4 regions of the Streptomyces sp. NBC_00045 genome follow, and region 2 is predicted to be linked to each of the others. Evidence: riboswitches for the same ligand, from Rfam matches in the RefSeq annotation. Region 2 holds a riboswitch; each other region holds the start of a gene.
The links. Region 2 has a riboswitch for cobalamin ahead of metE (5-methyltetrahydropteroyltriglutamate--homocysteine S-methyltransferase). Riboswitches for the same ligand answer to the same signal wherever they lie in the genome.
Positions count from the first base shown of each region.

Region 1: linked by a shared signal. The riboswitch ahead of OHA65_RS10205 (cobalamin biosynthesis protein) and the one ahead of metE (5-methyltetrahydropteroyltriglutamate--homocysteine S-methyltransferase) in region 2 are both predicted to bind cobalamin.
Region 3: linked by a shared signal. The riboswitch ahead of OHA65_RS24865 (ribonucleoside-diphosphate reductase subunit alpha) and the one ahead of metE (5-methyltetrahydropteroyltriglutamate--homocysteine S-methyltransferase) in region 2 are both predicted to bind cobalamin.
Region 4: linked by a shared signal. The riboswitch ahead of OHA65_RS26320 (energy-coupling factor ABC transporter permease) and the one ahead of metE (5-methyltetrahydropteroyltriglutamate--homocysteine S-methyltransferase) in region 2 are both predicted to bind cobalamin.

Region 1 is NZ_CP108271.1:2,150,413-2,158,017, reverse strand. It holds gene OHA65_RS10215 (putative cobaltochelatase) at 1-1,468, opposite strand, end outside; gene OHA65_RS10210 (cobyric acid synthase) at 1,623-3,167, opposite strand; gene OHA65_RS10205 (cobalamin biosynthesis protein) at 3,179-4,138, opposite strand; cobalamin riboswitch at 4,177-4,328, opposite strand; gene OHA65_RS10200 (hypothetical protein) at 4,443-4,664, opposite strand; gene OHA65_RS10195 (inorganic phosphate transporter) at 4,693-5,982, opposite strand; gene OHA65_RS10190 (hypothetical protein) at 6,338-7,468, shown strand; gene OHA65_RS10185 (hypothetical protein) at 7,586-7,605, shown strand, end outside.
Region 2 is NZ_CP108271.1:7,267,131-7,274,735, forward strand. It holds gene OHA65_RS33645 (short-chain fatty acyl-CoA regulator family protein) at 1-407, opposite strand, end outside; gene aceA (isocitrate lyase) at 786-2,072, shown strand; gene aceB (malate synthase A) at 2,184-3,788, shown strand; gene OHA65_RS33660 (3-hydroxybutyryl-CoA dehydrogenase) at 3,845-4,669, shown strand; cobalamin riboswitch at 4,876-5,112, shown strand; gene metE (5-methyltetrahydropteroyltriglutamate--homocysteine S-methyltransferase) at 5,276-7,600, shown strand.
Region 3 is NZ_CP108271.1:5,268,238-5,275,842, reverse strand. It holds gene OHA65_RS24880 (YbdD/YjiX family protein) at 1-50, shown strand, start outside; gene OHA65_RS24875 (Uma2 family endonuclease) at 102-659, opposite strand; gene OHA65_RS24870 (GNAT family N-acetyltransferase) at 765-1,265, shown strand; cobalamin riboswitch at 1,300-1,441, shown strand; gene OHA65_RS24865 (ribonucleoside-diphosphate reductase subunit alpha) at 1,581-3,983, shown strand; gene OHA65_RS24860 (ribonucleotide-diphosphate reductase subunit beta) at 3,983-4,999, shown strand; gene OHA65_RS24855 (helix-turn-helix domain-containing protein) at 5,113-5,826, shown strand; gene OHA65_RS24850 (DUF3703 domain-containing protein) at 5,874-6,296, shown strand; gene def (peptide deformylase) at 6,392-7,027, opposite strand; gene OHA65_RS24840 (hypothetical protein) at 7,088-7,605, opposite strand, start outside.
Region 4 is NZ_CP108271.1:5,575,745-5,583,349, forward strand. It holds gene OHA65_RS26300 (PadR family transcriptional regulator) at 1-273, opposite strand, end outside; gene OHA65_RS26305 (ATP-binding cassette domain-containing protein) at 310-1,134, opposite strand; gene cbiQ (cobalt ECF transporter T component CbiQ) at 1,131-1,880, opposite strand; gene OHA65_RS26315 (energy-coupling factor ABC transporter substrate-binding protein) at 1,884-2,255, opposite strand; gene OHA65_RS26320 (energy-coupling factor ABC transporter permease) at 2,255-2,947, opposite strand; cobalamin riboswitch at 2,976-3,171, opposite strand; gene OHA65_RS26325 (flavodoxin family protein) at 3,285-3,998, shown strand; gene OHA65_RS26330 (hypothetical protein) at 4,006-4,506, opposite strand; gene OHA65_RS26335 (SsgA family sporulation/cell division regulator) at 4,642-5,055, opposite strand; gene OHA65_RS26340 (hypothetical protein) at 5,244-5,549, opposite strand; gene OHA65_RS26345 (L-serine ammonia-lyase) at 5,831-7,213, opposite strand; gene glyA (serine hydroxymethyltransferase) at 7,560-7,605, opposite strand, start outside.

The DNA.
Region 1 (7,605 bases), 5.1 Mb from region 2:
CGTCCTTGCGGATCACCAGACCGCGCCCGGCGCGGCCGCGCGCCTTCTGGTGCGGGGCGGCGGCGTGCACGGTAGCCGCGAGGTGCAGCTTCGTCAGCTGGCCCCGGGGGCGCTGGGCACCGGTGGTGCGGCCGTGCGCGGTGCGGGCCCGCGAACGGCGCCCGGCCGCTCCCTCGCCGAGGCCCGGCACGCTGAGCACCTTGGTCCGGAACGGCTCGGCGGCCCCGACGGCGGCCTGCTCGGCGCCGTCGGCTCCGCCCCGGGGGGCGGAGGGCTCCGGTTCGGTGGCCTCCCGGTCCTCGGGGGCCGTCCCGTCGGGCGCGTCGGGGGCATCGGGGGCGTGGCCGGTCTCGGGCCCGCCGTTCTGCGGAGGCACTCCGCCGCCGTCCCCGTCGGGACCGCCGCCGTCGTCCGGACCCTCGGGCTCCGGGTCGGGCTCGGGTTCCGGCTCCTCGTCGGGGAAGCGGTCCAGGATCTCGTCGAGCTTGTCCTCGTCCAGGCCGGGCGCGTCGAAGGGGTTGCGCCGGCGCCGGTGGGGGAGGGCCAGCAGGGCGGCCTGCCGGACGTCCTCCTTGCGCACGGAGGTCCGTCCCGCCCAGGCCGCCAGCGCGGTCGCGGTACGGGCCATCACGATGTCGGCGCGCATGCCGTCGACCTCGAACCCGGCGCAGGTGGCGGCGATCTGCAGCAGCGCAGTGTCACCCAACACCACCTGTGGGAGCAGGGCACGGGCGGCCACGACCCGGCCGCGCACCTCCTGCTCGTCCCCGGCCCAGCGGCTCGCGAAGCCCGCGGGATCGTCCTCGTACGCGAGCCGGCGGCGCACCACCTCGACGCGCTGCGCGGGCTCCCGGGAGGCGGCGACCTCCACGGTCAGCCCGAACCGGTCGAGCAACTGCGGCCGCAGCTCACCCTCTTCGGGGTTCATGGTGCCGACGAGCAGGAAGCGGGCGGCGTGCCGGACGGAGACGCCCTCGCGCTCCACGTAGGAGGCGCCCATGGCGGCGGCGTCGAGGAGAACGTCCACCAAGTGGTCATGGAGGAGGTTGACTTCATCGACGTACAGGATGCCGCGGTGCGCGTCGGCCAGCAGGCCGGGCTCGAAGGCCTTCACGCCCTCCGAGAGGGCCCGCTCGATGTCGAGGGCGCCGACGAGCCGGTCCTCGGAGGCGCCGACCGGCAGCTCCACCATGCGCGCGGGACGGGCGGCACCGGGGCCGGGCTCGTGCGGGCCGTCGGGGCAGGCCGGATCCGGCGCGCCGGGCGCGCAGGAGAACCGGCAGCCGGGGACGACGTCCACCTGCGGCAGCAGCGCCGACAGGGCGCGCACGGCGGTGGACTTGGCGGTCCCCTTCTCGCCGCGCACGAGCACGCCGCCGACCGCGGGGCTCACGGCGTTGAGCAGGAGCGCCAGCCGCAGGTCGTCCTGACCGACCACCGCTGTGAACGGGAAGTGGGTGATGCTCATCCGCTGTTCGCTCCTTCGAGGGGCTCGTGCCGACGCACGGGCCGACGGGCTGCGATCGTGCAAGGGTTGCCGAGTCTCCCGATGCTCCCCGCGCTCACGGGGATCGAGACGTCCACGGCGCGGGCAGGGGACGGGCCCCGCAGGGCCCGGCCCGTCACGGGGCGCCCGGCGGGAGGAAGGGGAGGCCGGCAGGGGCGCCGGACTCGATCAGCCGGAGCAGCGCACGCGTATCGGCGTGCTCCTCGATCAGGTCGCCGAGCAGGTCGAGCTGTTCCTCCCGCAGCGCGGCGAACGACGTGTCCGGCGCCGGGACGAACCGGCGCCCGGCGGCCGCGGCCACCTGCCGCAGGAACGCCCGGCGGAAGCCGTCCGACTCCAGGGAGCCGTGCCAGTGGGTGCCCCACACCGACCCGACCCGGCACCCGTCCAGGAACGGCTCCCCGCCCAGGACTTCGGCCACCCCGTGGTGGATCTCGTAGCCGGTCACCGGCTCGCCCAGTGCCGTGCCCTGCGGCCGCGCCAGGGTCTTCTCCGCCGCGAACCGCACGCGCACCGGCAGCAGCCCGAGCCCCGCCACCGAGCCGGCCTTCGACTCGACCTCGTCCTCGATGCGCTCGCCGAGCACCTGGAAGCCGCCGCAGATGCCCAGCACCGGGCGGCCCTCCGCGGCCCGACGCAGCAGCGCACCGGCCAGCCCGCGCTCCCGCAGCCACTCCAGGGCCTTCACCGTGCCGCGCGTACCCGGTACGACGACCAGGTCCGCGTCGGCCAGTTCCTCGGCCCGGTCCACGAACCGCACCACCACGCCCGGCTCCGCAGCCAGCGCGTCGACGTCCGTGAAGTTCGACATCAGCGGCACCGCGCAGACCGCGACCCGCAGCACGTCCTCGCCGACCGGCGGGGCCACGACCGACTCGCGCACCGCGCCCCGCAGGGAGACCCGGAGGCCGTCCTCCTCGTCGATGCCCAGCCCGTGCTGGAAGGGGAGGACACCGTAGGTCCCCCGCCCGGTGAGTGAACGCAGCATCTCCATGCCCGGCTCCAGCAGCGACACGTCGCCGCGGAACTTGTTCACCAGGTAGCCGGCGATCAGCGACTGGTCTTCGGGCGACAGCAGCGCCGTCGTCCCGAAGAACGAGGCGAACACACCGCCCCGGTCGATGTCGCCGACCACGACCACCGGGAACCGGGCGGCCCGCGCGATGCCCATGTTCACGATGTCGGTCCGACGCAGGTTGATCTCGGCCGGGCTGCCGGCCCCCTCGCAGATCACGGCGTCATACGTGCCCCGCAGCTGCTCCAGGCAGTCCGTGACGATGCCGAGCAACTGTTCCTGGCGCCCGCCGTGCAGTCCGTTCCCGGGGGACGACCCACCGGACCCCCCGAAGAACCCGCGCGCGCTCATCTCGCCCACCGGCTTGCCCAGCAGCACCACCTGGCTGCTGCGGTCACTGCCGGGCTTGAGCAGCACCGGGTTCATCAGCGCGGTCGGCTCCACGCACGCCGCCTGCGCCTGCATCGCCTGCGCGCGCCCGATCTCGGCGCCCTCGCGCGTCACGAACGAGTTCAGCGACATGTTCTGCGCCTTGAAGGGCGCCACCTTCACGCCCTGGCGGGCGAGCCAGCGGCAGATGCCCGCCGTGACCACGCTCTTGCCGGCGTCCGAGGTCGTGCCGGCGACGAGGAGTCCCCCGCCCAGCTTTCCGCCGCTCACCGGCGTCCCCTCCCAGTCCAACGCGACACTGCACAGCGCAGTGCCACACACGCTCCGAGTGCCAGCCACGTCACCTGCCGCGACAGCCGCACCGCCCGTTCGATGTCCGCGACCTCCACCGGCCGCCCCGCCGCGCCGTTCAGCACGGCCCGGTGCTCGACCCGGCCCCCGTACGCCAGGGTGCCCCCCAGCCGGACACCGAGCGCCCCGGCGAAGGAGGCCTCCACGGGCCCGGCGTTCGGGCTCGGGTGCTCGGCGGCGTCCGCACGCCAGGCCCGTACGGCTCCCCGCCGGTCGGGTCCGGCCAGTACGGCGGCCAGGGCGGTCAGCCGGGCGCCAGGCCAGCCCGCGAGGTCGTCGAGGCGGGCGGAGGCCCAGCCGTAGCGCAGGTAGCGCGGCGACTTGTGGCCCACCATCGCGTCCAGGGTGTTCACGGCGCGGAACGCCAGCAGCCCGGGTACCCCGGCGGCGGCGCCCCACACCAGGGCCCCGACCACCGCGTCGGAGGTGTTCTCGGCGACCGATTCCACGACGGCGCGGGCCATCTGCTGCTCGTCCAGGGCCTGCGGGTCGCGCCCGCACAGGTGCGGCAGCCGCTCGCGGGCCACCTCGGCGTCCCCGGCGGCGAGCGCGCCGCCGATGGCGCGGGCCTCCCTGCCCAGCGAGGTGCCGCCGACGACGGCCCAGGTGGCCGCCGCGGTCAGGGCGATACGGGCGGTCGCGGGCCGCGAGCGCACGGCGCGGGCGCCCAGCGCGCCGACGGCGGCCGCGCCCCCGGCGCACACGAGGGTATGGACGAGGCCCCGGGCGCGGTCGTCGCGCCACAGGGCGCGCTCGACGGCGGCGGCTGCTCGTCCGAAGGCGGCCACGGGGTGCCCTCGGCGCGGATCACCGAGGATCCGGTCGCCGATCAGGCCCGCCGTGGCGCCGTACGCGAAGACGCGATCGGCACGCATGGTGGCAGGTATGTCCTCACTCAGGGTCCGCGCCCTGGTTCGACGTGTCCGGCGGTGGGAGTTCCTGGCTCCCGAGGCGCACGCGTCGCGTGCTCCCCGGTGACAGTGGCGGGACCGCGCCGGATTCGCACCGGACTTCCTCTCCATGCCGCCGTATTGGCTCGGGCAGTCCACCACGCACCGCGAAGGCCCGTCAACTCGCCGTTGACCTGCGGCGAGGCAGGTCACAGTGACGGGTCCCGGGTACGGGAAAGCTCCCCCCGGGAAACCCGGAGGGAGCTTTCGTACGACGTGCCCGAGTCGGTCAGGCGACGATCAGGTAGAACCCGTACGCCACGGCTGCCGCGACGAGCGCGAAGCAGGCGTACGCACCGCTGCGGGCGAGGGTGGCGGTGCCGCCCTGCTCGGTGGCGGCCTCGTGCTTGGAGAGGCCCACCAGGCCCATCGTGAACAGGGCCACGAGCGCGACGGTGGCGGAGAGGCTGACCCCGAAGACGGAGCCGAGTGCTGCCCAGTCGATCTTCATGCTGCGGATTCCTCTGTCGTTCTCGGGGTCAGACCGCGGCGGCCGGAGCCGCGGGGGCCGCCGGAGTCGCGGGGGCGGCGGCCGGGATGGTGGCCTTCAGGTCCTCGTCGGCCACTGCGGCGGTCGTACCGGCGGCGGCCTCGGCGGCCATGGTCGGCGGGACGGTGACGGCGGCCATGGCCGTGGTGACGACACCCGGCTCCTCGGCCGCGGCCGTCCGGGCGTCGTTGACGTTGTGGTGGTCGACGACCTGGCGGCGCGAGATGGCCCAGATCGCGACGCAGGAGGCGATCAGGAACAGCGCGACGGCGGCGACGCCGATGTCACCGGTGCGCATGACCAGCTCGGCGCCGGAGGCGACGACGGCGGCGGCCGGCAGGGTCAGACCCCAGGCGATGAACATGCGGGTGGCGGTGGACCAGCGGACCACACCACCCTTGCGGCCCAGGCCCGCACCCATGACGGCGCCGGAGCACGCGTGGGTGGTGGAGAGGGAGAAGCCGAGGCTGGAGGAGGCCAGGATGACGCTCGCGGCCGAGGTCTGGGCGGCGAAGCCCTGCTGCGGCTGGAGGTCGGTCAGGCCGCTACCCATGGTGCGGATGATGCGCCAGCCGCCCAGGGAGGTGCCCAGTGCGATGGCCAGGCCGGCGGAGATGATGACCCAGACCGGCGGGTTCGCGCCGGAGTCCAGGGCGCCGCCCGCGACGAGGGCGAGGGTGATGATGCCCATCGTCTTCTGCGCGTCGTTGGTGCCGTGCGCGAGGGAGACGAGACCGGCCGAGGCGATCTGCCCGGCGCGGTAGCCCTTGGTGGAGGTCTTCTGGCCGACCTTGCCGCCGAGCTTGTACGTGACCTTCGCGGCCAGCATCGCGGCCACGCCGGCCACGATCGGGGCGGCGACGGCGGGGATGAGCACCTTGGTGACGACCACGCTGCCGTTGACGGCGTCGATGCCGGCGGAGGCGACCGCGGCACCGATGAGGCCGCCCATCAGGGCGTGGGAGGAGCTGGAGGGGAGTCCGACCAGCCAGGTGACGAGATTCCAGAGGATCGCGCCGACCAGCGCGGCGAAGATCACTTCTGGCTGGATGCCCTCCTCGTTGATCAGGCCCTTGGAGATCGTCTTGGCGACCTCCACGGACATGAACGCGCCGACGAGGTTGAGCACGGCGGACATGGCCACCGCCGTCTTGGGCTTGAGGGCGCCGGTCGAGATGGTGGTGGCCATCGCGTTGGCTGTGTCGTGGAAACCGTTCGTGAAGTCGAACACGAGAGCGGTGATGATCACGATCCCGAGGAGAAGCGTTATGTGCTCCATTTACCCAGGCTTCTGTTTGACGTCAGTGGCTCGGCGACCGTAGGCAACCTGGGTGAACGGAAGATGAACTGACTCGGGCGGAGCGGTGTACTGGCCCGTCGTGCCATCGGGAGCTTCGTCCCGATTTTGCCGTTGATACCGCCATTAATGCACGTCAGAGCCTGGTGAACGAACGGATCCGCAGGGGGTCCGAGGCCTCCGGGTCCACCCCGGAGGGCTTCCGGAAGAGATCCAGATCACTTTTCCGGCCGGCCCCGCGAGGCGCTTGCGGACCCCGTCGCCGACACCGCCCAGACCCCAATCGGAGTATTCCGCTCCAGTGGCCCGCCCGCGCTCGCGCCCTGACACTGGAGCAGTGCGTACCGCCACAGCGACGGCCGCGGTCGTCGCGACCACTCTTGTCGGGGCCGGTGCCGCCGCGGTCGCGGCCGGCCGGCACGCCGCCGACGTCGCCCTGCGGCACGAGCCCGGCCGCCCCCTGCCCGGCGGGCCGCGGCTCAGCGTCCACGCCAGCGGCTCCGGCCGCATCACGCTGACCCGCTCGCTGGCCTCCCTGCGCCCCGGAACGTACGGGCTCACCGCCCCCGGGGTGCACGCCGCGGTCGGACCCGTCCTCGACGGCGCCGCGAACGGCCCGGACACCGTCGTGCGCCGGCTCCTCGCCGTCACCCACGGCAGCCTCGACGCCGGCACCCGGGTCGCCCTCACCCCCCAGGTCCACGCGGGCAACCCGCGCACCGCCCTCGGGCTCGACCACGCCGACGTGGACGTCCCCGGCGAGCTCGGCGCCCTGCCCGCCTGGTTCGTGCCCGCCGCCCGCGACACCTGGGTGATCACCGTGCACGGGCTCGGCGCCGGTCGCGAGCACCCGATGGTGGTCATGCCCTTCCTGCACCGCCAGCGGATGCCCGTCCTCGACCTCGCCTACCGCGGCGACCTCGGCGCCCCCGCCTCACCCGACGGTCTCGGCCACCTCGGCGAATCGGAATGGCGGGACGTGGACGCCGCCATCCGGTACGCCCTGCGCTACGGCGCCGACCGGGTCGTGTTGCACGGCTGGTCCACCGGGGCCGCCATGGCCCTGCGCGCCGTCGAGCGCTCGGCCCTCGCCGACCGGATCTGCGGACTCGTGCTGGACTCGCCGGTGCTCGACTGGCACACCACCTTGCGCGCGCTCGTCGCCGCCCGCCGCACTCCCGCCGCGCTGGTGCCGTTCGCGGTGCGGGCCGCCGAGGCGCGCGCCGGTCTGGGGGTCGACCGCCGGCCGCCGGGCGCCGACCCAGGCGCGCTGCGCGTCCCGGTCCTGATCTTCCACGGCCCGGACGACACGCTCGCCCCCTGGGAGCCCTCCCGCCGGCTCGCCGCCGCCCGCCCCGACCTGGTCACCCTGCGGACCGTCCACGAAGCGCCGCACGGGGCGATGTGGAACGCGGATCCGGCCGGATACGAGGAGGCCCTGAGGCGGTTCCTGACCCCTCTTATGTGAAGGCCGTGTGCCGGAGGGGGCGGGGAGGGAGCATTCTCCCCGTATGTCCCCATGCCGAGCAGCGATAATGGCTGGTTCCGTTTGGGCTTTCGGCCGGTGACGGGCGAGACTGCTCCCGTGACGTCCCGAAAGCCTGA
Region 2 (7,605 bases):
GGTGCATCGGCCACCGAATCCCGGCCGTCGGCGGCGTCGGCGAGCCGCTCGGCCAGCAGTTGGCTCCGCCGGCCCAGGTCCAGGAGGACCGAGGCGACCGCCGGCATGCGAGAAGCCAACTCGGCGAGGTCGGAGGCCGATACCCGGGCCTCGGCGACCTCCCCGGCCAGCGCCTCGCGCAGGTCCGCGACCAGGCGGCTGGTGTCGCGCTCCGAGAAGAAGCCGGGGTCCACCCCGAAGGCCTCGGTCAGCCGCAGCAGCACCGGCACGGTCAGCGGGCGCGAGTCGTGCTCCATCTGGTTCAGGTAGCTCGGGGAGATGCCCAGCACCCTGGCGAGATCGACCTGGGTCATACGGCGCTCCTCGCGCAGCCTGCGCAGCCGCGCGCCCGCGTACGTCTTGCTCACCGGACTCCTCCACCGTCGGACGGGCTCCGTCAGCATAGGTGCAACTCGCCCACCCGCAGTCTTCGCAACCTTGGCAATTCCGGCCTCGAAGATTCGCAAACCTTGGCAGGTGTACCTCCTTGCTGGCACCAAGTGCCAGTGCCAGAGTCGGTCCTGCGGCCAGCCGGAACCGGTAGCCGGGAAACGCACAAGACCCCGATTCACGCCCTGATTTCGGGGATCCGGTCAGCTCGACCCGGTACATCGACAGCATTGCTCAGCTCCGGCCCATGGGCGGGTTCGGCGGCCGCACCTCCTACTCAGGCACACAGTGCCAATGCTCGGGTTCTTCGGCAGGGGCATTGGCAGGACAAGCGACGGACGGAAACGGTGACGGTCATGGCAGAGGCGAACACGACGGCGGCGGCCGAGCAGCTGGGGCAGCGGTGGGCCGACGACCCCCGCTGGGCGGGCATCGAGCGGACCTACTCGGCCGAGGACGTGGTGCGGCTCTCGGGCAGCGTCCGCGAGGAGTACACCCTGGCCCGGCGCGGCGCCGAGCGGCTGTGGCGACAGCTCCACGAGCTGGACTACGTCCACGCGCTCGGCGCGCTCACCGGCGGGCAGGCCGTCCAGCAGGTCCGCGCCGGACTCCAGGCGATCTACCTGTCCGGCTGGCAGGTCGCCGCCGACGCCAACCAGGCCGGGCACACCTACCCCGACCAGAGCCTCTACCCCGTCAACTCCGTTCCCCAGGTGGTCCGTCGGATCAACAACGCGCTGCTGCGCGCCGACCAGATCGCCACCGCCGAGGGCAGCAGCGACACGACGGACTGGCTGGCGCCGATCGTCGCCGACGCCGAGGCCGGTTTCGGCGGACCGCTGAACGCGTTCGAGCTGACCAAGGCCATGATCGAGGCGGGCGCAGCCGGCATCCACTACGAGGACCAGCTCGCCTCCGAGAAGAAGTGCGGCCACCTCGGCGGCAAGGTCCTCGTTCCGACCTCCCAGCACATCCGCACCCTCAACGCGGCCCGCCTCGCGGCCGACATCGCCGACACTCCCACCCTGATCATCGCCCGCACCGACGCCCTGGCCGCCACACTGCTCACCAGTGATGTCGACGAGCGCGACGCGGAGTTCTGCACCGGGGAGCGCACCGCGGAGGGCTTCTACCGCGTCCGGGGCGGCATGGCCCCGGTCATCGCCCGCGGTCTGGCGTACGCCCCGTACGCCGACCTCATCTGGGTCGAAACGGGCACCCCGGACCTGGAGCAGGCCCGCGAGTTCGCCGAAGCCGTCCACGCCCGGTACCCGGACCAGATGCTGGCCTACAACTGCTCACCCTCCTTCAACTGGAAGGCGGCCCTGGACGACGACCAGATCGCGAAGTTCCAGCGGGAGCTGGGCGCCATGGGCTACCGGTTCCAGTTCATCACCCTGGCCGGCTTCCACTCCCTCAACCACGGCATGTTCGACCTGGCGCGCGGCTACGCCGAGCACGGCATGACCGCGTACGTGGACCTCCAGGAGCGCGAATTCGCCGCCCAGGGCCAGGGTTTCACCGCGGTCAGGCACCAGCGCGAGGTCGGTACGGGTTACTTCGACATGGTCTCCACCGCCGTCAACCCGGCCTCCTCCACGACCGCGCTCGCCGGGTCCACCGAGGAAGAGCAGTTCCACTAGGGAGCCCGTAGCCCGTAGCCCGTAGCCCACGACCCGCCGCCGGCCTCTGGCGGCGCCCGGGGCCCCTTCCCGCCCCGGGCGCCCGCCACCCACGCTGAGGAGAAGAACCACATGTCACTCACGCCCCCGACCGGCAGCGTCCGGGTCCTCGGCGCACCGGGTGAGCGCCACGACGAGATCCTGACCCCCGGGGCCCTGGAGTTCCTCGGCCGGCTCGACGCCGCGTTCGCGGACCGCCGCCTGGAGATCCTCAAGGAGCGCCGCCGCCGCTCGGGCCACCTGGCCGGGGGTACCCCGCTCGACTTCCCGCTCGCCACCCGCGCCCTCCGCGAGGACCCCGACTGGAGGGTCGCCCCGCCCGCGCCCGGACTCACCGACCGGCGGGTCGAGATCACCGGGCCCCCCGAGCGGCGGACGGCCGTCAACGCCCTGAACTCCGGAGCCGAGGTCTGGATGGCCGACTTCGAGGACGCCACCGCCCCGACCTGGACCCACGTCATCGGCGGCCAGCTCACCCTGCTCGACGCCATCGAACGGCGCATCGACTTCACCAGCCCGGAGGGCAAGGAGTACCGCCTCGGCGAGCGGCTTGCGACCATCACCGTCCGCCCCCGCGGCTGGCACCTGCTCGAAGAGCACCTGGAGATCGACGGCCGACCCCTGTCCGCCTCCCTCGTCGACTTCGGCCTGTACTTCTTCCACTGCGCGCAGCGGCAGATCGACGTCGGCCACGGCCCGTACTTCTACCTGCCCAAGCTGGAGAACCGGTACGAGGCGCGGCTGTGGAACGACGTCTTCCTCCTCGCCCAGGAACTCCTCGGCATCCCCCGCGGCACCGTCCGCGCCACCGTCCTCATCGAGACGATCACGGCCGCCTTCGAGATGGAGGAGATCCTCCACGAGCTGCGCGAACACAGCGCGGGCCTCAACGCCGGGCGTTGGGACTACCTCTTCAGCCTCGTCAAGACCTTCGGCCACCGCACCGACTTCCAACTGCCCGATCGGGCCGCGGTCACCATGACCGCTCCCTTCATGCGGGCCTACACCGAACTCCTCGTCCGGACCTGCCACCGGCGCGGTGCCCATGCCATCGGCGGGATGGCGGCCCACGTCCCGAGCAAGGACCCGGACACGAACGCCGCGGCGATCGCGAAGGTCCGCTTGGACAAGGAGCGCGAGGCCGAGGACGGCTTCGACGGCTCCTGGGTGGCCCATCCCGGGCTGGTCCCCGTCTGCCGCGAGGTCTTCGACGGCGTCCTGGGGGAGCGGTCGAACCAGCTGGAGCGGACGCGGGAGGACGTCGAGACCACGGCCGCCGACCTGCTGTCCGTACGCCGGACCGCCGCGCCCCCCACACGGGAGGGGATCCGCTCGAACGTCGCCGTGGCCCTGCGCTACTTCGACGCCTGGCTGCGCGGCAGCGGCGCGGTGGCCCTGTACGGCCTGATGGAGGACGCCGCGACCGCCGAGATCGCCCGCGTCCAGATCTGGCAGTGGATCCGCCACGACCGGGTCGACCGGGCAACGGTCCTCGACCTCCTCGACGCCGAATGCGCCGCCCTGGAGAACGAGGATCCGCAGGCACTCGTCCTCGAAGCGCGCGAGGTCTTCGTGGACACGGCGCTGTCGGTGCAGCTCCCGGCCTTCTTCACCCCCGGGGCCTACACCCGCCACCTCGTCCGCAGCGCCGCCGTCACCGCGCGGGTGAACGCGTGAACGCCGCGGTGGGGCCGGGCCGGATCCTGCGCGTCGGCATCGTCGGTGGAGGACAGATGGGCGCCGGCATCGCCGAGGCGTGTGCCCGGGCCGGCCTCGACACCGTCGTCGCCGAGTCGGACACCGCCGCCGCCCGCGCCGCCCGGGAGCGGATCGCCGTTTCCCTGGAGCGTGCCGTCCAGCGGGGCAAGCTGGACCGGATCTCCGCGGAGGACGCGCTGTCCCGGCTGCTGTTCACCGGGGACCTGGAGGACCTCGCCGACCGCCAGCTCGTCATCGAGGCCGTCACCGAGAACCCCGACACCAAGATCGAGGTCTTCGCCGCCCTCGACAAGATCGTCGAGAATCCCGGGACCATCCTCGCCACGAACACCTCCGCCATCCCGATCATGCGTCTGGGCATGGCGACCGGACGCGCCGACAAGGTGGTGGGCCTGCACTTCTTCAACCCCGTGCCCGTTCTACCGCTCGTCGAGGTCGTGTCCTCCCTCCATACGTCGGCGGACACCCTCGCCACCGTCGAGGCCTTCGCCCGTGACGCCCTGGGCAAGACCACCGTCCGATCCCGGGACCGCGCCGGTTTCGTCGTGAACGCGCTGCTGGTCCCCTACCTGCTCTCGGCCATCCGCATGGCCGAATCCGGGTACGCCAGCGCGCAGGACGTGGACACCGCAATGGAACTGGGCTGCGCCCACCCGATGGGCCCGCTCAAGCTCGCCGACCTGATCGGGCTGGACACGGTCGAGGCCATCGCCGAATCCCTCTACCAGGAGTTCAAGGAACCGCTCTACGCCCCGCCCCCGCTGCTTCAACGGATGGTGCAGGCAGGGCTGCTGGGCCGCAAGAGCGGCCGAGGGTTCCACACGTACGGCCGGGGCTGAGGGGCCCCGGCACGTCTCCGGGCCCGAGGGTGCCCGGAGGCACGCGGTGACGGTGGGGTTCGGCGAGTGGTGTCGCCGCGCCCCACCGTGTCCCGTTCCACCGCAGGTCGTGTGAAGCCGGTGCCGTCTCGTCGTCTCGTCGTCTCGTCGTCTCGCGATCCGGTCCGAATGACGGACGGGGGTCGTCGCCGGGTCGGCGCGCGAACTAGGGTGGCCGTGCAGCTGGTTCGCCCCGTCCGCCAGGCGGGATGCGTCGTAAGAGGGAACCCGGTGGGAATCCGGGACTGCCCCGCAGCGGTGAGCGGGAACGACCGCCGTCATACGCACTGGGACCGGAAGACGGTCCTGGGAAGCGACGGCCAGTAGGTGCCCGCCGGTAGGAGCATGAGTGCCGGCAGGCGTGCCCGCGAGTCCGAAGACCTGCCCGTTGCCCGTAAGCGGACGATTCCGCGTGCGGAGATCCCGGTGACCTCGTGGGCGGGTCGGCGTGCACGACGAGCGGCCGTTGCGGTAATTGCGCGACGTGGGCCGTCCGTTCCGTCGCTCCTTCGCGTCCGCGTCCCGTTACCGGGGCGTTCCTGGACACATCTCGCGAAGGAGAGTTCCGTGACGGCGAAGCCCACAGCCGCGGCAGCACGAGCCACCGTGTACGGCTACCCCCGCCAAGGTCAGAGCCGCGACCTGAAGAAGGCGATCGAGGGCTACTGGAAGGGCCGCGTCAGCGCGGGTGCCCTCCGGGAGACCGCGGCGGGCCTGCGCCGTTCGCACTGGCGAGAGCTGACCGAGGCCGGCGTCCACGAAGTGCCCACCGGTGATTTCTCGTACTACGACCACGTCCTGGACACCAGTGTCATGGTCGGCGCCGTCCCCGCGCGGCACCGCGCGGCGGTCGCCGCGGACGCCCTGGACGGGTACTTCGCGATGGCGCGCGGCACCCGGGACGTGGCCCCGCTGGAGATGACCAAATGGTTCGACACGAACTACCATTACCTGGTCCCCGAGCTCGGGCCCGACACCGTCTTCACCGCCGACTCCAGCAAGCAGGTCGCGGAGTTGGAGGAAGCCGTCGCGGCCGGCCACACGGCCCGTCCCGTACTCGTCGGCCCCGTCACCTACCTGCTGCTCGCCAAGCCCGCCCCCGGCGTGGCCGCCGGCTTCGAACCGCTGACCCTGCTCGACCGGCTGCTGCCCGTGTACGCACAGGTCCTCGCCGAGCTGCGGGCCGCGGGCGCCGAGTGGGTCCAGCTCGACGAGCCGGCCCTGGTGCAGGACCGCACCCCGGCCGACCTGAACGCCGCGGCCCGTGCCTACCGCGACCTCGGCGCGGCCACCGGGCGTCCGAAGCTGCTGATCGCCTCGTACTTCGGCCGGCTCGGCGAAGCGCTGCCGGTGCTGGCCAAGGCGCCGGTCGAGGGCCTGGCGCTCGACTTCACCGAGGCCGGCGCGGCCAACCTGGAGGACCTCGCGGCGGTCGGTGGCCTGCCCGGCAAACGCCTGGTCGCGGGCGTGGTCAACGGCCGCAACGTCTGGATCAACGACTACCAGAAGTCCCTGACCGTCCTGGGCACGCTCCTCGGCCTCGCCGAGCGCGTGGACGTCTCCGCGTCCTGCTCGCTCCTGCACGTCCCGCTGGACGCCGCCGCCGAGCGCGACATCGACCCGCAGGTCCGCCGCTGGCTCGCCTTCGCCCGCCAGAAGACGCGGGAGATCTCCGTCCTGGCCCGAGGACTGGCCCGGGGCATGGACTCCATCGCGGCCGAACTCGCCGCGAACCGGGCCGATCTGGCTTCCCGCGCCGGATCCGCCCTCACCCACGACCCGGCCGTGCGCACCCGGACCGCGGCCGTCACCGACACCGACGGCCACCGCGCGCAGCCGTACGCCGAGCGCTCCGTCGCCCAGCGGGCCCGCCTGGGCCTGCCGCTGCTGCCGACCACCACGATCGGCTCCTTCCCGCAGACCGACGAACTGCGCGCGGCCCGCGCGGACCTGCGGGCGGGGCGGATCGACACCGCGGGCTACGAGGCGCGCATCAAGAGCGAGATCGAGGAAGTGGTCTCCTTCCAGGAGAAGACCGGCCTCGACGTCCTGGTGCACGGCGAGCCCGAACGCAACGACATGGTGCAGTACTTCGCCGAGCAGCTGACGGGCTACCTGGCCACGCAGCACGGCTGGGTCCAGTCCTACGGCACCCGTTACGTGCGCCCGCCGGTGCTGGCCGGGGACGTCTCCCGCCCCGAGCCCATGACCGTCCGCTGGACCTCGTACGCGCAGTCCCTGACGTCCAAGCCGGTCAAGGGCATGCTGACCGGGCCCGTCACCATGCTCGCCTGGTCCTTCGTACGCGACGATCAGCCGCTCGGCGAGAGTGCCCGCCAGGTCGCGTTCGCCCTGCGGGACGAGGTGAACGACCTGGAGGCGGCCGGGACTTCGGTGATCCAGGTCGACGAGCCCGCCCTGCGCGAAACGCTGCCGCTGCGAGCCGCCGACCACGCCGACTACCTGGCCTGGGCCACCGAGGCGTTCCGCCTCACCACCAGCGGCGTCCGGCCGGACACGCAGATCCACACCCACATGTGCTACGCCGAGTTCGGTGACGTCGTCCAGGCCATCGACGAGCTCGACGCCGACGTCATCAGTCTGGAAGCCGCCCGCTCCCACATGCAGGTCGCCCGCGAACTCGCCGGCCACGGTTACCCCCGAGGGGCAGGCCCGGGCGTCTGGGACATCCACTCCCCGCGCGTCCCGAGCACCCGGGAGGCGGCCGGTCTGCTGCGCACCGGACTGGAGGCCATCCCGGCCGAGCGGCTGTGGGTCAACCCCGACTGCGGCCTGAAGACCCGCGGCTGGCCCGAGACCCGCGCCTCCCTCGAAAACCTGGTCGCCGCCGCCCGTGAGGTCCGCTCCGGCCTCGCGGGCGACCCCACCTGACCGGC
Region 3 (7,605 bases), 2.0 Mb from region 2:
GTACGGACTCCCGCGAGGCGGACCCCCGCGAGGGCTTCCGCTGCTGCTGAGCCCTGACTCACCCGAGGGCCCCGCCGAGCAGGCGGGGCCCTCGGGCGTTCTCAGCGCACCCAGTCCTTGAGGACCTCGGTCTGGAGGGTGATGCCGATGGGGTCGGGGAGCTCGGCGTCCTTGCCGTACGCCACGACGCGGGTGTTCTCGTACCGTCGGCCGTTGGGCTGGCTGTAGACGGAGATCTCGCACTTGGCCCGGTCGATCAGGAGGTAGACGGGGATGCCCGTCTCCGCGTAGGCGCGGGGCTTCTCGACGTGGTCCCGCCGGTGGGTGTCCGAGTCCCACGAGGTCATCTCGACGGCCATGAGGATCGGGGCGGGGTCGACCCAGTCGCCCTGGCCGGCGAACGCCTTGGCCGGTGCGAGCACCGCATCCGGAATCGCCCGACCTGCCCGGTACTCCTGGGCCTTGATGCCCTGCCCGGGATGCAGCCACAGCTCGGGGCGGTACTGCATACAGATCCGCGTGAGCCACTGGATGATCATCCCGTGGTCGCCGTCCGGCATGGCCTTGCTCCTGATGATCCCGTCGATGAACTCCAGCCGTGTCCCCTCCCTCTCGCGCGCCGCCATGCGCGCCACGGCTTCGAAGTCCTCAGTCAGCATGTGGGGCCGGTCTGTCATCACGGTCGTGCCTCGCTCGCCCTTCTCGACGGTGCCGTCTCCGACGATAGCGCCGGGCACCGACAGCCGTCCGGCACACTCGACCGCATGGACATCGTGATCAGGGAAGCATTGGCGACGGAGTACGGGACGCTCGGGGAGATCACCGTGCAGGCCTATCTCGGGGACGGGTTGCTCACCTTCGGCGAGGAAGACCCGTACCTCGCGCGGCTGCAGGACGTGGCGGGACGGGCGGCCGACGGAGAGATACTCGTCGCCGCGACGAGCGACGGGCGGATCCTCGGCGGTGTGGCCTTCGCCGCGCCCGGGAGCCCGCTGTGCGACATCGCCGGAGCCGGCGAGGCCGAGTTCCGGATGCTGGCCGTCGCCCGGGAGGGTCGCGGGCGGGGCGCCGGGGAGGCGTTGGTACGGGCCTGCATCGACCGCGCCCGCGCGATCGAGGGCGTACGGCGCCTCGTGCTGTCCACCACGGACGACATGGTCGGGGCCCACCGGATCTACGAACGGCTCGGTTTCGTCCGTACCCCCGGACGGGACTGGGAGCCCGTCCCCGGCCTCGCTCTGCTCACGTACGGTCTCGATCTGTAGCGACGCCGACACAACATCTAGGGGGTCGCACACGAGGCGGCCCCCACATGTATGCTCGTCCTCGCTGTCGTCGCAGGGGAATCCGGTGGGAATCCGGAACTGTCCCGCAACGGTATGAAGTACACCCATTGGTGTCACCGCAAGTCCGATGACCTGCCGACAGTGCACCCGGCTCGACCGAACCGGGTGTCGATACGTCCGGGCCTCGCGGTTGGGCCGGTGGACGCCGCGCGGTGCTGCCCTGCCATGCCCGCGCGCGCCCGCTCGCGCCCGCACCAAAGGTGTCCCGGAGCCGAGCGAGGGAGAGCTCCCCCCGTGACCATCGCGCCTTCCGCACCGCGCGCCGAGTCCGACCCGTCCGACACCGGAATCGAGACCGGGGGACCTGGGGCCGCACTGCTGCGTACCCTCACCGAGCTGACGGCCGACCTCCCCGACACCGACCCGGGCCGGGTCGCCGCCGCCGCGCTCCGCGGGCGCAGCGCCGCCGCCGACGAGGCCGAACTGCGCGGACTGGCCACGGAGGCCGCCGCCGGTCTGATCTCCGAGGACCCGGCGTACTCCCGGCTCGCCGCCCGGCTGTTGACGCTGGCCGTCGCCGAGGAAGCCACCGGCCAGGGGGCCACCTCCTTCTCCGCCTCCGTCGCGGTCGGTCACCGCGAGGGCCTGATCGCCGACCGCACCGCCGAGTTCGTGGCGCTGCACGCGAGCCGCCTGGACGCGCTGGTCGAGCACACGCTCGCCGAGGGCGCCGACGACCGCTTCGGCTTCTTCGGCCTGCGCACCCTGCACAGCCGCTACCTGCTGCGCCACCCGATCACCCGCCAGGTCATCGAGACCCCGCAGCACTTCATGCTGCGCGTGGCCTGCGGCCTCGCCGAGAACGACAGCGTCCAGGCCGTCGAGGAAGTGGCCTCGCTGTACCGGCTGATGAGCCGCCTCGACTACCTGCCGTCCTCCCCGACGCTGTTCAACTCCGGCACCCGGCACCCGCAGATGTCCTCCTGCTACCTGCTGGACTCCCCGCTGGACGAGCTCGACTCGATCTACGACCGCTACCACCAGGTCGCGCGTCTGTCGAAGCACGCCGGCGGCATCGGTCTCTCGTACTCGCGCATCCGCGCCCGCGGTTCGCTGATCCGCGGTACGAACGGCCACTCCAACGGCATCGTGCCGTTCCTGAAGACCCTCGACGCCTCCGTCGCGGCCGTGAACCAGGGCGGCCGCCGCAAGGGTGCCGCCGCCGTCTACCTGGAGACCTGGCACGCGGACATCGAGGAGTTCCTGGAGCTCCGCGACAACACCGGCGAGGACCAGCGCCGTACCCACAACCTGAACCTGGCGCACTGGGTGCCGGACGAGTTCATGCGCCGCGTGAACGCGGACGCCGACTGGTCGCTGTTCTCCCCGGCCGACGTGCCCGAGCTGGTCGACCTGTGGGGCGACGAGTTCGACGCCGCCTACCGCAAGGCCGAGGCGGACGGCCTGGCCCGCAAGACCATGCCCGCGCGTGACCTGTACGGCCGGATGATGCGCACCCTCGCGCAGACCGGCCAGGGCTGGATGACCTTCAAGGACGCCTCCAACCGCACGGCCAACCAGACCGCCGAGCCGGGCACCGTCGTCCACTCCTCGAACCTGTGCACCGAGATCATCGAGGTCACCAACGACGGCGAGACCGCCGTCTGCAACCTCGGCTCGGTCAACCTCGGCGCCTTCGTCGTGGACGGGGAGATCGACTGGGAGCGGCTGGACGAGACCGTCCGCACCGCCGTGACCTTCCTCGACCGCGTGGTCGACATCAACTTCTACCCGACCGAGCAGGCCGGGCGCTCCAACGCCCGCTGGCGTCCGGTGGGTCTGGGCGCGATGGGCCTCCAGGACGTCTTCTTCAAGCTGAAGCTGCCGTTCGACTCCGCCGAGGCGCGGGCGCTGTCCACCAAGCTCTCCGAGCGGATCATGCTGGCCGCGTACGAGGCCTCCTGCGACCTCGCCGAGCGGAGCGGCCCGCTCCCCGCCTGGGAGCAGACCCGCACCGCCCGCGGTGTCCTGCACCCGGACCACTACGAGACCGAGCTGAACTGGCCGGAGCGCTGGGACGCCCTGCGCGCCCGCGTCGCGAAGTCCGGCATGCGCAACTCGCTGCTCCTCGCCATTGCCCCGACGGCGACGATCGCCTCGATCGCCGGCGTGTACGAGTGCATCGAGCCGCAGGTCTCCAACCTCTTCAAGCGCGAGACGCTGTCGGGTGAGTTCCTCCAGGTCAACGGCTACCTGGTGGAGGAGCTGAAGAAGCTCGGCGTGTGGGACGCCCAGACCCGTGAGGCCCTGCGCGACTCCAGCGGTTCGGTCCAGGGCTTCGGCTGGATCCCGGCCGAGGTGCGCGAGCTGTACCGCACGGCGTGGGAGATCCCGCAGCGCGGTCTGATCGACATGGCGGCGGCCCGTACGCCGTTCCTCGACCAGTCGCAGTCGCTGAACCTGTTCCTGGAGACGCCGACCATCGGGAAGCTGTCCTCGATGTACGCGTACGCCTGGAAGCAGGGTCTGAAGACCACGTACTACCTGCGTTCGCGCCCGGCGACGAAGATCGCCCGTGCCGCGCAGGCGGCCGCCCCCGCAGCGCTGCCGCTGGCCGACGCCGCCGCCGAAGCCGCGGCCGCGGAAGCGCTCGCCTGCTCCCTTGAGAACCCCGAGTCCTGCGAGGCCTGCCAGTAATGAGCTCCACCGACAAGAAGAACCTGCTCGACCCGGGCTTCGAGCTGACGCTGCGTCCCATGCGCTACCCGGACTTCTACGAGCGCTACCGGGACGCGATCAAGAACACCTGGACCGTCGAGGAGGTCGACCTCCACTCGGACGTCGCGGACCTCGCGAAGCTGACGCCGGCCGAGCAGCACATGATCGGCCGTCTGGTCGCGTTCTTCGCGACGGGCGACTCGATCGTCTCGAACAACCTGGTGCTGACGCTCTACAAGCACATCAACTCCCCGGAGGCGCGCCTGTACCTGTCGCGCCAGCTGTTCGAGGAGGCCGTGCACGTCCAGTTCTACCTGACGCTGCTCGACACCTACCTGCCCGACCCGGACGACCGCGCGGCCGCCTTCGACGCCGTCGAGGAGATCCCGTCGATCCGCGAGAAGGCGCAGTTCTGCTTCAGGTGGATGGATTCGGTCGAGAAGATCGACCGGCTGGAGACCCAGGCCGACCGCCGCCGCTTCCTGCTGAACCTGATCTGCTTCGCGGCGTGCATCGAGGGCTTGTTCTTCTACGGCGCCTTCGCGTACGTGTACTGGTTCCGCTCGCGCGGCCTGCTGCACGGCCTGGCCACCGGCACCAACTGGGTGTTCCGTGACGAGACCATGCACATGAACTTCGCGTTCGAGGTCGTGGACACGGTCCGCAAGGAGGAGCCGGAGCTCTTCGACGAGCAGCTCCAGCAGCAGGTCACCGACATGCTGAAGGAGGCCGTGGAAGCCGAGCTGCAGTTCGGCCGCGACCTGTGCGGTGACGGCCTGCCGGGCATGAACACCGAGTCGATGCGCGAGTACCTGGAGTGCGTCGCGGACCAGCGCCTGGTCCGTCTCGGCTTCCCGCCGGTGTACGGCTCGCAGAACCCGTTCTCGTTCATGGAGCTCCAGGGCGTCCAGGAGCTGACGAACTTCTTCGAGCGCCGTCCGTCGGCCTACCAGGTCGCGGTCGAGGGCACGGTCGACCTGGACGAGGACTTCTAAGTCCCGTCCGGCCACCGCCGGTACGGCTTGATAGCGTCCCCGCCCATGGGGAGCGACACCCGGTCCACCGGGTTCTCGGGCGGGGGCGCTTCGTCGTGTCCCGGGCCGGCCGCATGACCGCCGACGGGTGGGCGGGGCGGGCCCGGCTGCGGCCGGGGGGCCTGCTGTACGGGGGCGCCGTCGGGTCCGCCGGTGTGCACGCCCATCACTCCGTCCAGGTCATCGCCGCGCTGGACGGGGACGAGCTGTTGATGGCCGGGCCGGACGGGGAGCCCGTCGGGTGCCGGGCGTACGTGGTCCCGGCCGGGGTGCGCCACGCGGTGCTGCGCGGGGCGCCGCACGGGGTGGTGCTGCACTACGACCCGCTCTCCTCGGCGGGGCGCCGGCTCTCGGCGCTGGCGGGGGACGCGGGGGACCTCGTACCGGCCGCGGGGCTGCCCGCCGACGCCTTCGAGGCGGCGTGCGCACTGGACGCCGTACTGCCCGGAGGGCCGCAGCCGGACGCGGCGGAGCACCCGGGGCTGGCACGGGTACTGGAGTGGCTGCCCGGCCGGGAATCGGTACGGCTGGCTCGGGCGGCCGAGGTGGCGTGCCTGTCGGAGAGCCGCCTCGCGCACCTGTTCCGGGCGGAACTCGGGCTGCCGTTCCGCCCGTACGTGCTGTGGCTGCGGCTGATGCGGGCCGCCGAACTGGCCTCCCTGGGGCACTCCCTGACGGACGCGGCGCACGGCGCGGGCTTCGCCGACGGGGCGCATCTCAGCCGGGTGTGGCGGCGGATGTTCGGGATCACGCCGTCGGGCTTCACCCGCACCGTCCAATGGATGTAGCAGGTTCGTTCAAGCCCCGCAGGGCCCCGTGGCCGCACTGTGGGCGCATGAGAAACGCAATGAGCAAATGCGTGGCCGCCTGCACCGGCAAGTCCATGCCGGCCGCCGTGCGCAAGGCCTTTGAGGACGAGCTGCGCCGCGCCCGCGAGGCCGCGCCCGACACCCGGGCCATGTGGACCGCGCTGGAGCGGGCGCACATCATCTCCCAGGCCTGGGCCTGGCCCCACACCCGCGCCCACTGGCACATGTTCCGGCTGGCGGTGCGCTGCCGGGACCGGGCGGAGACGGTGGGGCAGGTGGTGCGGATCCTGGTGGCCGGCGCCGGGTCGGTGACCGGGCGCGTGCCGTACGGCAACACCGGGCGTACGGCGGCGGGCCTCTTGACGCCGATGCCCCTGCCGGACGATCTGCGGGTGCTGCTGGGCCGCGCGCAGACGCCGGTCGATCCCGCGCTCGCGCAGGCCTCCTAGGCGTTCACCGCGCGCGTCACGTCCGTGCTGCCGCCGCCCGGCAGTGGTGTCGACCCGGGGCCACCGGGCCGACTCCCCTGCCGCAGCGGGCGGTGCTACGCGTTCGGGACGGTCTCGTAGCGCGGGGTGCCCTCTTCCATCTGGCGCAGGGCGTCCTTGCGGTCGCGCTTCGAGAGGCGGTCGATGTACAGGTACCCGTACAGGTGGTCCGTCTCGTGCTGGAGGCAGCGCGCGAAGTAGCCCGTACCGCGGACCTTGATCGGGTTGCCCTGAGCGTCCTGGCCGGTCACCTCGGCGTAGTCCGGGCGGGCCAGCGCGGCGTAGGCGGTCGGGACCGACAGGCAGCCCTCGTTGGAGTCGTCGAGCACGCGGGAGGCGGCCGGCAGCTCCACCAGCTTCGGGTTGACCACGAAACCGGTGTGCCGCATGCCGTCGTCGTCCGGGCAGTCGTAGACGAAGACCTTGGCGTCCACGCCGATCTGGTTCGCGGCCAGGCCCACGCCCTCGGCCGCCTTCTGGCTGGCGAACATGTCGTCGATCAGCCGCGCCAGTTCGTCACCGAACTCGGTGACGTCCTTGCACTCCCGGTGCAGTACGGGGTTGCCGACCACCGTGATCGGGCGGGCGGTGCCGCGCTCGCGGTGGGCGACCTCGCGCGCCTCACAGTCCTCGGTGTCCACGACGTACCCGTCGTTGACGACCTCGACGACCTCGTTCTCCTGCTGCGCCATGTCCGCCGTACGCCTTCCGTAAGTCCGTTCACAATGTGCCGGTACAGCCTACGGTGCCGCTCAGCAGACCTCTTCGAGATCCCGCCATTCACGGGTCTCCGGGCTGTCCGCGACCCAGCCGTCGAGCAGTCCGCGCACCAGGCCGGCCGGCGCCGCGATGCCGCACTCCCGCTCAGGCACCCACAGGGGTCCGGAACCGTTGGTGCGGTGGCCCAGTGGTCCGGGGTGCCCCGGTTCGCTGTGGTCGTGCGGGTCCAGGTGCTCCCCGTCGCCCTCGCCGCTCGGCATCACGCTCTCCGAGCAGGTCCGGCACAGCAGCCGCACCGAGGACGACCAGTCCTCGGCGGCGAAGCCCGCGTCCGAGGCCAGCTGCTCCAGTGCGTCGCGGTCCTCCTCGGTGGCCGCCTCCAGCAGGACCACCCAGGTCGGCACCGGGGAGGGCGCCCACAGCTCGATCTCGTCGAAGACGGGGTACGAGGGCCCCGCCGCGGTGACCCGCTCGCCGTGCGGGACCCCGTCGTGCAGGACGACCTCGCCCCAGCGGCGTCCCGAGGAGGGCAGCGGGATCGAGAGGACCT
Region 4 (7,605 bases), 1.7 Mb from region 2:
GGCCTTCGGGTCCTGGCTCTCGCCGACCCACCGCGCGAGCTCCGCGCTGCCGGCCTCCAGCACCTCGTACTGCTTCTTCTGCCCCCGTACTGGGACCTCGCTGGGCAGCGCCCGGATCAGCCCGGCCTCCTCCAGCCGGCCCAGCTCGCGATAGATCTGCTGGTGCGTCGCGGACCAGAAGTACCCGATCGACTTGTCGAACCGCCGCGTCAGCTCCAGCCCCGACGAGGGCTTCTCCAGCAGGGCGGTGAGGATGGCGTGCGGCAGCGACATGCGGCCATCCTAGGGAGGCGCGAGAGCGTCGTCCGGCTACCGGGTCCAGGCGGCGAGGGCCTCCGGGGTCCTGGGGCCCGGGTCGTCGGTGGCCAGGAGGGCGCGGGACCGCAGGAACGTCGTCACCGCCGGGGACCACGCCTGGCGCAAGCCCGCCGAGGCCAGCAGCTCCGGGTCGGACAGCAGGGCCTGCGCCGGGCCGACGCGGATGCCCGACGGGGTCAGCACCGCCGCGTCGTCCGCCCAGCGGACCGCCAGGTCGACGTCGTGCGTGGCCATGACCACCGTGGTGCCGGCCGAGCGGAGCCCCGCCAGGGCGTCCAGCAGGCGTTCCTGCCCGTCCGGGTCCAGGCCCGCCGTCGGCTCGTCCAGGATCAGCACCCGCGGAGCCATCGCCACCGCGCCCGCGATCGCCGCCCGCTTGCGCTGCCCGTACGAGAGCAGGTGCGTCGGGCGGTCCCGCAGCGCGGTGATGTCCAGTGCGGAGAGTGCGGCCTCCACCCGCGCCCGTACCTCCCCGACGGGCAGGCCCAAGTTCATCGGCCCGAAGGACACGTCCTGTTCCACCGAGGCCGCGAACAGCTGGTCGTCCGGGTCCTGGACCACCAGCTGCACCGCCGTCCGCAGTCGGGTCAGCCCCGCCCGGTCGTACGACACCGCGGTCCCGTCGAGGCGCAGCGCCCCCGAGCCCGGGCGCAGGCCCCCGCTCAGCAGCCGCATCAGCGTGGTCTTGCCGCTGCCGTTGCGGCCCAGCAGGACCAGCGCCCGGCCCTCCGCGATGGCGAAGTCCACGTCGGACAGGACCGCCGGGCCGTCCTCGTACGCGTAGCCGGCGCCGGCCAGTTCCACCAACGGTTTCACAGGTAGAGCCCCTTCAGGGTGAGAGTCAGGGTGATCAGGGCCGCCAGCAGGGCCCCCGACGCCGCCAGGAACCGCCACGACAGGGTCGCCTCGGGTACGAGGACCCGCAGCGCGCCGTCGTAGCCGCGCCCGGCCAGGCCCACCTGGAGCCGCGCCGCGCGGTCGAAGGCCCGTACGAACGAGGTCGCGGCGAGCCCGGCCAGCGAACGCCACACCGCGGCCCGCCCGGACTGGCCCAGACGGGCGGCCTGGGCGCGCCGTACCTGGGCCATCGAGTCCAGCAGCAGGAAGCCGATCCGGTACATGACCAGGGCCACGTCCACCACCGGCGCCGGGACCCCGGCACCCACCAGCCGGGGCAGGACGTCCGAGACGGGCGTGGTGAACGCGAACAGCAGCACGCCGAGCGAGGCCGCCGAGGTCCGCAGCAGCAGGTCCGCGGCGTGCCGGGGGCCGTCGGGGGCGAGCGAGACGAACCCGGCCGGCCCGCCGACGGAGACCAGCAGGGGCAGGGCGCCGGTGAAGCAGAAGCCCAGCGGGATCCGGAACGCCCGCCACAGCTGCCGCCCGGCCACACCGGCCGGCCCGAGGAGCACGGCGAGCGTCGCCGCGGCGACCAGCGGGCCGCCCGGCCAGGGCGGCAGGCACACGGCGGTGACGGTCAGTCCGAGTCCCAGCAGGGCCTTCTCCAGCGGATGGCGGCGGCGCCAGCGGCTGGAGTGCGCGGCCACGTCGATCGGCAGCACCGCCTACGACTCCGTGGCAGTGGGGTCGGCAGCGGTCGCCGCGGCAGCGGTCGCCGCGGCGGCGGTCGCCGCGGCGGCGCCCTGGCGGCGGCCCTTGCGGACGCCGAAGTAGTACGCGAGCAGGCCCGCGCCGAGCGCCGCCTGGAGGGCGAACAGCGCCGACTCCACTTCCCCGGAGGGGGGTTCGTACAGCGGCGAGAACCACGGCTCGTAGTCCGGCTTCAGTTCGGTGATCGCCGCCTCCGCCTGCGCGTCGGAGCCCGTGAACGGCTCCTCCTTGCCGTCGCCCAGCCCCAGCGCGAGCGGCAGCACGGCCAGGGCCGCCACCAGGAGCAGCAGCAGGCCGTTGATCTTCGTGTTCCGGTTCATCGCCATCAGAGCGCCGCCTTCTGCTCGCCGCGACCGCTGAGCTTCGCGACGCCCAGCCGGACCAGGTCCGACTTGCTCGACTGCATCAGCAGCCGCATCACGAGCACCGTCAGCAGGCCCTCGCTGACCGCGAGCGGGATCTGGGTGACGGCGAAGATGCCGCCGAACTTCGCGAGCGCGCCCGGGAATCCGCTGCCCGGATCGGGGAACGCCAGGGCCAGCTGTACGGAGGTCACGCAGTAGGTGACCAGGTCGGCGAAGAAGGCGCCGAAGAAGACGGTCACCATCAGCGGGACGTCGAAGCGCTTGAGCAGCAGGTACACCCCGTATCCGGCCCAGGGTCCGGCGATGGCCATCGAGAAGACATTCGCGCCGAGGGTGGTCAGCCCGCCGTGCGCGAGCAGCAGTGCCTGGAAGAGCAGGGTGATCGTGCCGAGCACCGCCATGATCGGCGGCCGGAACAGGATGGCGCCGAGCCCGGTCCCGGTGGGGTGCGAGCAACTTCCCGTCACCGAAGGGACCTTCAATGCGGAAAGGACGAACGTGAATGCTCCGGACGCCCCGAGCAGCAGCGTGCTCTCCGGGTTGGCCTTCACCTCGCGGGTGAGGGCGCGGACACCGTGGACGACGAAGGGAGCGGACGCGGCGCCCCAGGCGACCGCGTGCAAAGGGGGCAAGAACCCCTCGGCTATGTGCATGAGTTGGGAGACCTCTCCAGCACCTCGTGGATGGACAACGCGCCCCGGCCGGTCTCCTGGCTCACGGGTGCTGATGCCCTGGCTCCGCCTTCCCGGGCGGTGCGGAACCTCCCGCGCCGCCCAGTGGCTTCCCGTGGGACCGGAGCCGGACTTCCCGTTCACAGTGGCGAGGGCCGCACCGGTTTCCCACCGGTTTCCCGAACACCAAGGCCAGATGACCCTAGTCGGACGGACGGACCGGTACCAACCCGGTCCGAACGGGTACGGTCCGCGGCGGGCGTCCCCGAACGGGTGCGCCCCGGTGGCGGCGCCACCCGCGGGCGTCCAGGCTGGCGGCGTGGCCGCCGATTACGACTACTCCGACCTGACCGCCGTCTACGTCAACTGCACCCTCAAGCGCTCGCCCGAGACCAGCAACACCGAGGGCCTGATCGACAGGAGCCGCTCCGTCATGGAGGCGGCCGGCGCCCGGACCTCGCTGATCCGCGCCGTGGACCACGACATCGCCACCGGTGTCTGGCCCGACATGACCGAGCACGGGTGGGAAACCGACCAGTGGCCCGTCCTGTACAGCCAGATCATGGACGCCGACATCCTCGTCCTGTGCGGCCCGATCTGGCTCGGCGACAACAGCTCGGTCATGAAGCAGGTCATCGAGCGGCTCTACGCCTGCTCCTCGATCCTGAACGAGCACGGCCAGTACGCCTATTACGGCCGCGTCGGCGGCGCACTCGTCACCGGCAACGAGGACGGCGTCAAGCACTGCGCCATGAACATCCTCTACAGCCTCCAGCACCTCGGCTACGCGATCCCGCCGCAGGCCGATGCGGGCTGGATCGGCGAGGCCGGGCCCGGGCCCTCGTACCTCGACCCCGGCTCGGGCGGTCCCGAGAACGATTTCACCAACCGGAACACCACCTTCATGTCGTGGAACCTCATGCACCTTGCCGCCCTGCTCAAGCGGTCCGGCGGGATGCCGGCGCACGGCAACCAGCGCTCGGAGTGGGACGCCGGCTGCCGCTTCGACTTCCCGAACCCGGAGCACCGGTAGCCCGCTCTCACCGGCAGACGTTGCGGTGCGCCACGTCCAGCACGAACCGCTCGGGCGAGTGCAGCGTGAAGGAGGTGAAGGCGGGCCTGGCGTCGAAGGCGGCGCCGAAGGTCACGTACCCCTCGAAGTCGCCGGTCATGGCGAGCCCCTTCAGCTGCGGAAGGCGGATCTTGACGAGCTCCGGCCCGCGGTACGTACTGCGGCCCGTGCGGTCGTGCGCGGCGGCGGGGTGCAGACGGATCTCCAGGAAGTGCTTACCGGCGAGCGGCACCGGCGTGCCGGAGCCGTCCTGGACCAGCTTCGGCACGCGGGTGACGGTGACCCCGGGGACGTGTCCCCGCAGGTCGACGACGATGCGGTCGTACGTGCAGTGACCGCCCCAGCGGGCGTTCACGACGAGCGGCACGGGCCGCACGGCGGCCGAGGCCGGCGCGGCGAGGGTGATGCCGGCGGTGAGCAGCGAACCCGTGGCGAGGGCCACGAACTGCCGGCGGCGGAGGTGGTTCATGACGTCCCCCTGATTCTTCGGAGGCGGGGACCGATGTCACCACTAAGGACACGCCCGGCAGGCTCACGGTTGCACTCGAACCACAAGAGAACCAAACAAATTCGGCAAACCGCGCAATCCAGGACAGTGAGCTCCCTATCGGGGCAGGAGGGTGCTCAGCTCGGCGTCGAGGTCGTAGTGCCGCTGCTCCTCCCCCCGCGGAACCAACTCGACCAGTCGCCGGCACAGCGCGCCCACGTCCCTCGCCCGGGCGGACACCACGCAGCTCTGCGCGCCGTTGCTGAAGGCGAGGAAGACGCGCGGCGAGCGGCCCTGCCACTGCGGCCACACGTGGATGTCCCCCTCGCCGGTCGCGCAGGTCTCCCCGTCCAGCAGTAGGTCCCGGGAGAACACCCAGTGCGCCAGGTGCATCCCGGCGCCCCGGAAGTCGAGCGTCAGCTCGTAGGGCCGGTCGCAGCGGTACGTGAAGGCCCCGTGTACGGGTATGGGCCCGGGTGCGTCCTCCAGCCGGAGCGGGAGGACGCGGTACTCGATGTCGTTGCCGTCCATGGCGCGGCGCCTCTCTGTCGTCTCTCGTCCCGCCTGCCCGCAGCCCCCTCGGGCAAGCTAGCCCACCTCCCGGTCGCCCCTGCGGGCCGAAGGTCCCGACCCCGGGGGCCGCTGGACCCGTCTTGTCACAGGAACGCGAAGGGGCCCGCCCTCCGGGGGGGAGGGCGGGCCGCCGGGGCGCAGGTCCGCTACGGGGCGGGGTGGAAGACGAACGAGTCGTTGGACTGCCCGGTGGCGGTGAAGGAGGCGCCGTTGGATTGGGAGCCGTTGCTCTGGTTGGAGGCCCCGGAGCCGGTGGCGACCTGCTGGGTGGTGGAGGAGTTGCCGAGGTTGGCGCCGGCGACCCCGCTGCCGAAGATCTCGGCGACGGCGGCATGGGACGAGATGCCGGCACCGGCGCCGTTGTCGGCCCGGGCGACGCCGGCGAAGAGGGCGACGGCGAAGGGGAACGAGGCGACGGCGGAGATCACGCGGATGCTGCGGTTGCTTGCCATGATGAAGTCCTCCAGTGCGCAAAGGGGCTGCGGTCCAAGGCGGTTGGCCGGCCGCCGGGGGTGTGGCCGCGACGTCACGTGATCACCTTGGCGCATGTGATCATCGAGAAACCAGCCCGGACCGGAGGATTCGCCCTCAAGCGTGATCAACTCACCCCAAACGTCAAAAGGCCCGCAAATCCGCCGTGTTGTGCTCCTCGGCGCCGTGGGGGAGCCCGGCGGGAACGGGGAAGGGGCCCGACGCAGTGCGTCGGGCCCCTTCCGGCGTCATGCGCGCCCGGTCAGCACTCGATGACGTTGACCGCCAGGCCACCGCGGGCGGTTTCCTTGTACTTGACCTTCATGTCGGCGCCCGTCTCCTTCATGGTCTTGATGACCTTGTCGAGGGACACCTTGTGCGTGCCGTCGCCGCGCATCGCCATCTTCGCCGCAGTGACGGCCTTGACCGCCGCCATGCCGTTGCGCTCGATGCACGGGATCTGGACCAGGCCGCCGACCGGGTCGCAGGTCAGGCCCAGGTTGTGCTCCATGCCGATCTCGGCCGCGTTCTCCACCTGCTCCGGGGTGCCGCCCAGGACCTCGGCGAGGGCGCCCGCCGCCATCGAGCAGGCCGAGCCGACCTCGCCCTGGCAGCCGACCTCCGCGCCGGAGATCGAGGCGTTCTCCTTGAACAGCATGCCGATCGCGCCCGCTGCGAGGAGGAAGCGGACCACGCCGTCCTCGTCCGCGCCCGGCACGAAGTTCACGTAGTAGTGCAGGACGGCGGGCAGGACGCCGGCCGCGCCGTTCGTCGGAGCCGTCACGACGCGGCCGCCCGCCGCGTTCTCCTCGTTGACCGCCATCGCGTAGATCGTCGTCCACTCGCTGCGGTGCATCATCGGGTCGCCCTCGGTGCGCAGCTGGCGCGCCGTGGACGCGGCCCGGCGCTTGACCCGCAGGCCGCCCGGGAGGATGCCCTCGCGGGACATGCCGCGCGAGACGCAGGCCTGCATGACCCGCCAGATCTCCAGCAGGCCCTCGCGGATCTCCTCCTCCGTGCGCCAGGCCTTCTCGTTCTCCAGCATCAGGGAGGAGATCGACAGGCCGGTCTCCTTCGCCAGGCGCAGCATCTCGTCGCCCGAGCGGAAGGGGTACTTCAGCACGGTGTCGTCGAGCTTGATCCGGTCCTCGCCGACCGCGTCCTCGTCCACCACGAAGCCGCCGCCGACCGAGTAGTAGGTCTTCTCCAGCAGGGGCGCGCCCGCGGCGTCGTACGCGAAGAGCGTCATGCCGTTCGCGTGGTAGGGCAGGGACCGGCGGCGGTGCAGGATCAGCTGGTTCGGCTCGTCGAAGGCGATCTCGTGCGCTTCGCCTATTTCCGTGCCGAGCAGGCGCAGGCGGCCCGTCTGTCGGATGCGCTCCACCTCGTCGTCGGCCGTCTCCACGTTCACCGTGCGCGGGGAGTGCCCCTCCAGGCCCAGGAGCACCGCCTTCGGCGTGCCGTGGCCGTGGCCGGTGGCGCCGAGGGAGCCGTACAGCTCTGCGCGGACCGCCGCCGTCTGGGCGAGCACGCCGTCCTTCTTCAGTCGGGTCACGAACATGCGGGCGGCCCGCATCGGGCCGACCGTGTGGGAGGAGGAGGGGCCGATGCCGATGGAGAAGAGGTCGAAGACGGAGATGGCCACGGTGGCGGACTCCCTTGTCTGCTCGTGGGGTGGGAGGGGGCGGGAAGCAGGATGGTTCAGGAGGGGTGATTGTTCGGATTTTGTCCGACAGACGAGCTTAACGCGGAGAAATGAACGGCTCCGCTGCCGGACGGGTGCGCGAGGTTGCGGTTGGGCGTGCGTCCGGTCACGTTCCCGCTGCGCGGCAGGGGCGGCGAGGGGGCCCGGCCGTCCCCTGGACCGGATCCAGGATCGGGTCCAAGCCCGGAGGCCCGCCGGAGCGGGCCCGGACGCCCGCCGCCGGTCATGGGGAAGGGCCCGGTTCTGCGGACTGCGGAACCGGGCCCTCCTCGTCACATCCCGGACGTCAGAGCGTCGGGTACAGCGGGAACTTCGCCGCCAGCGCGGAGACG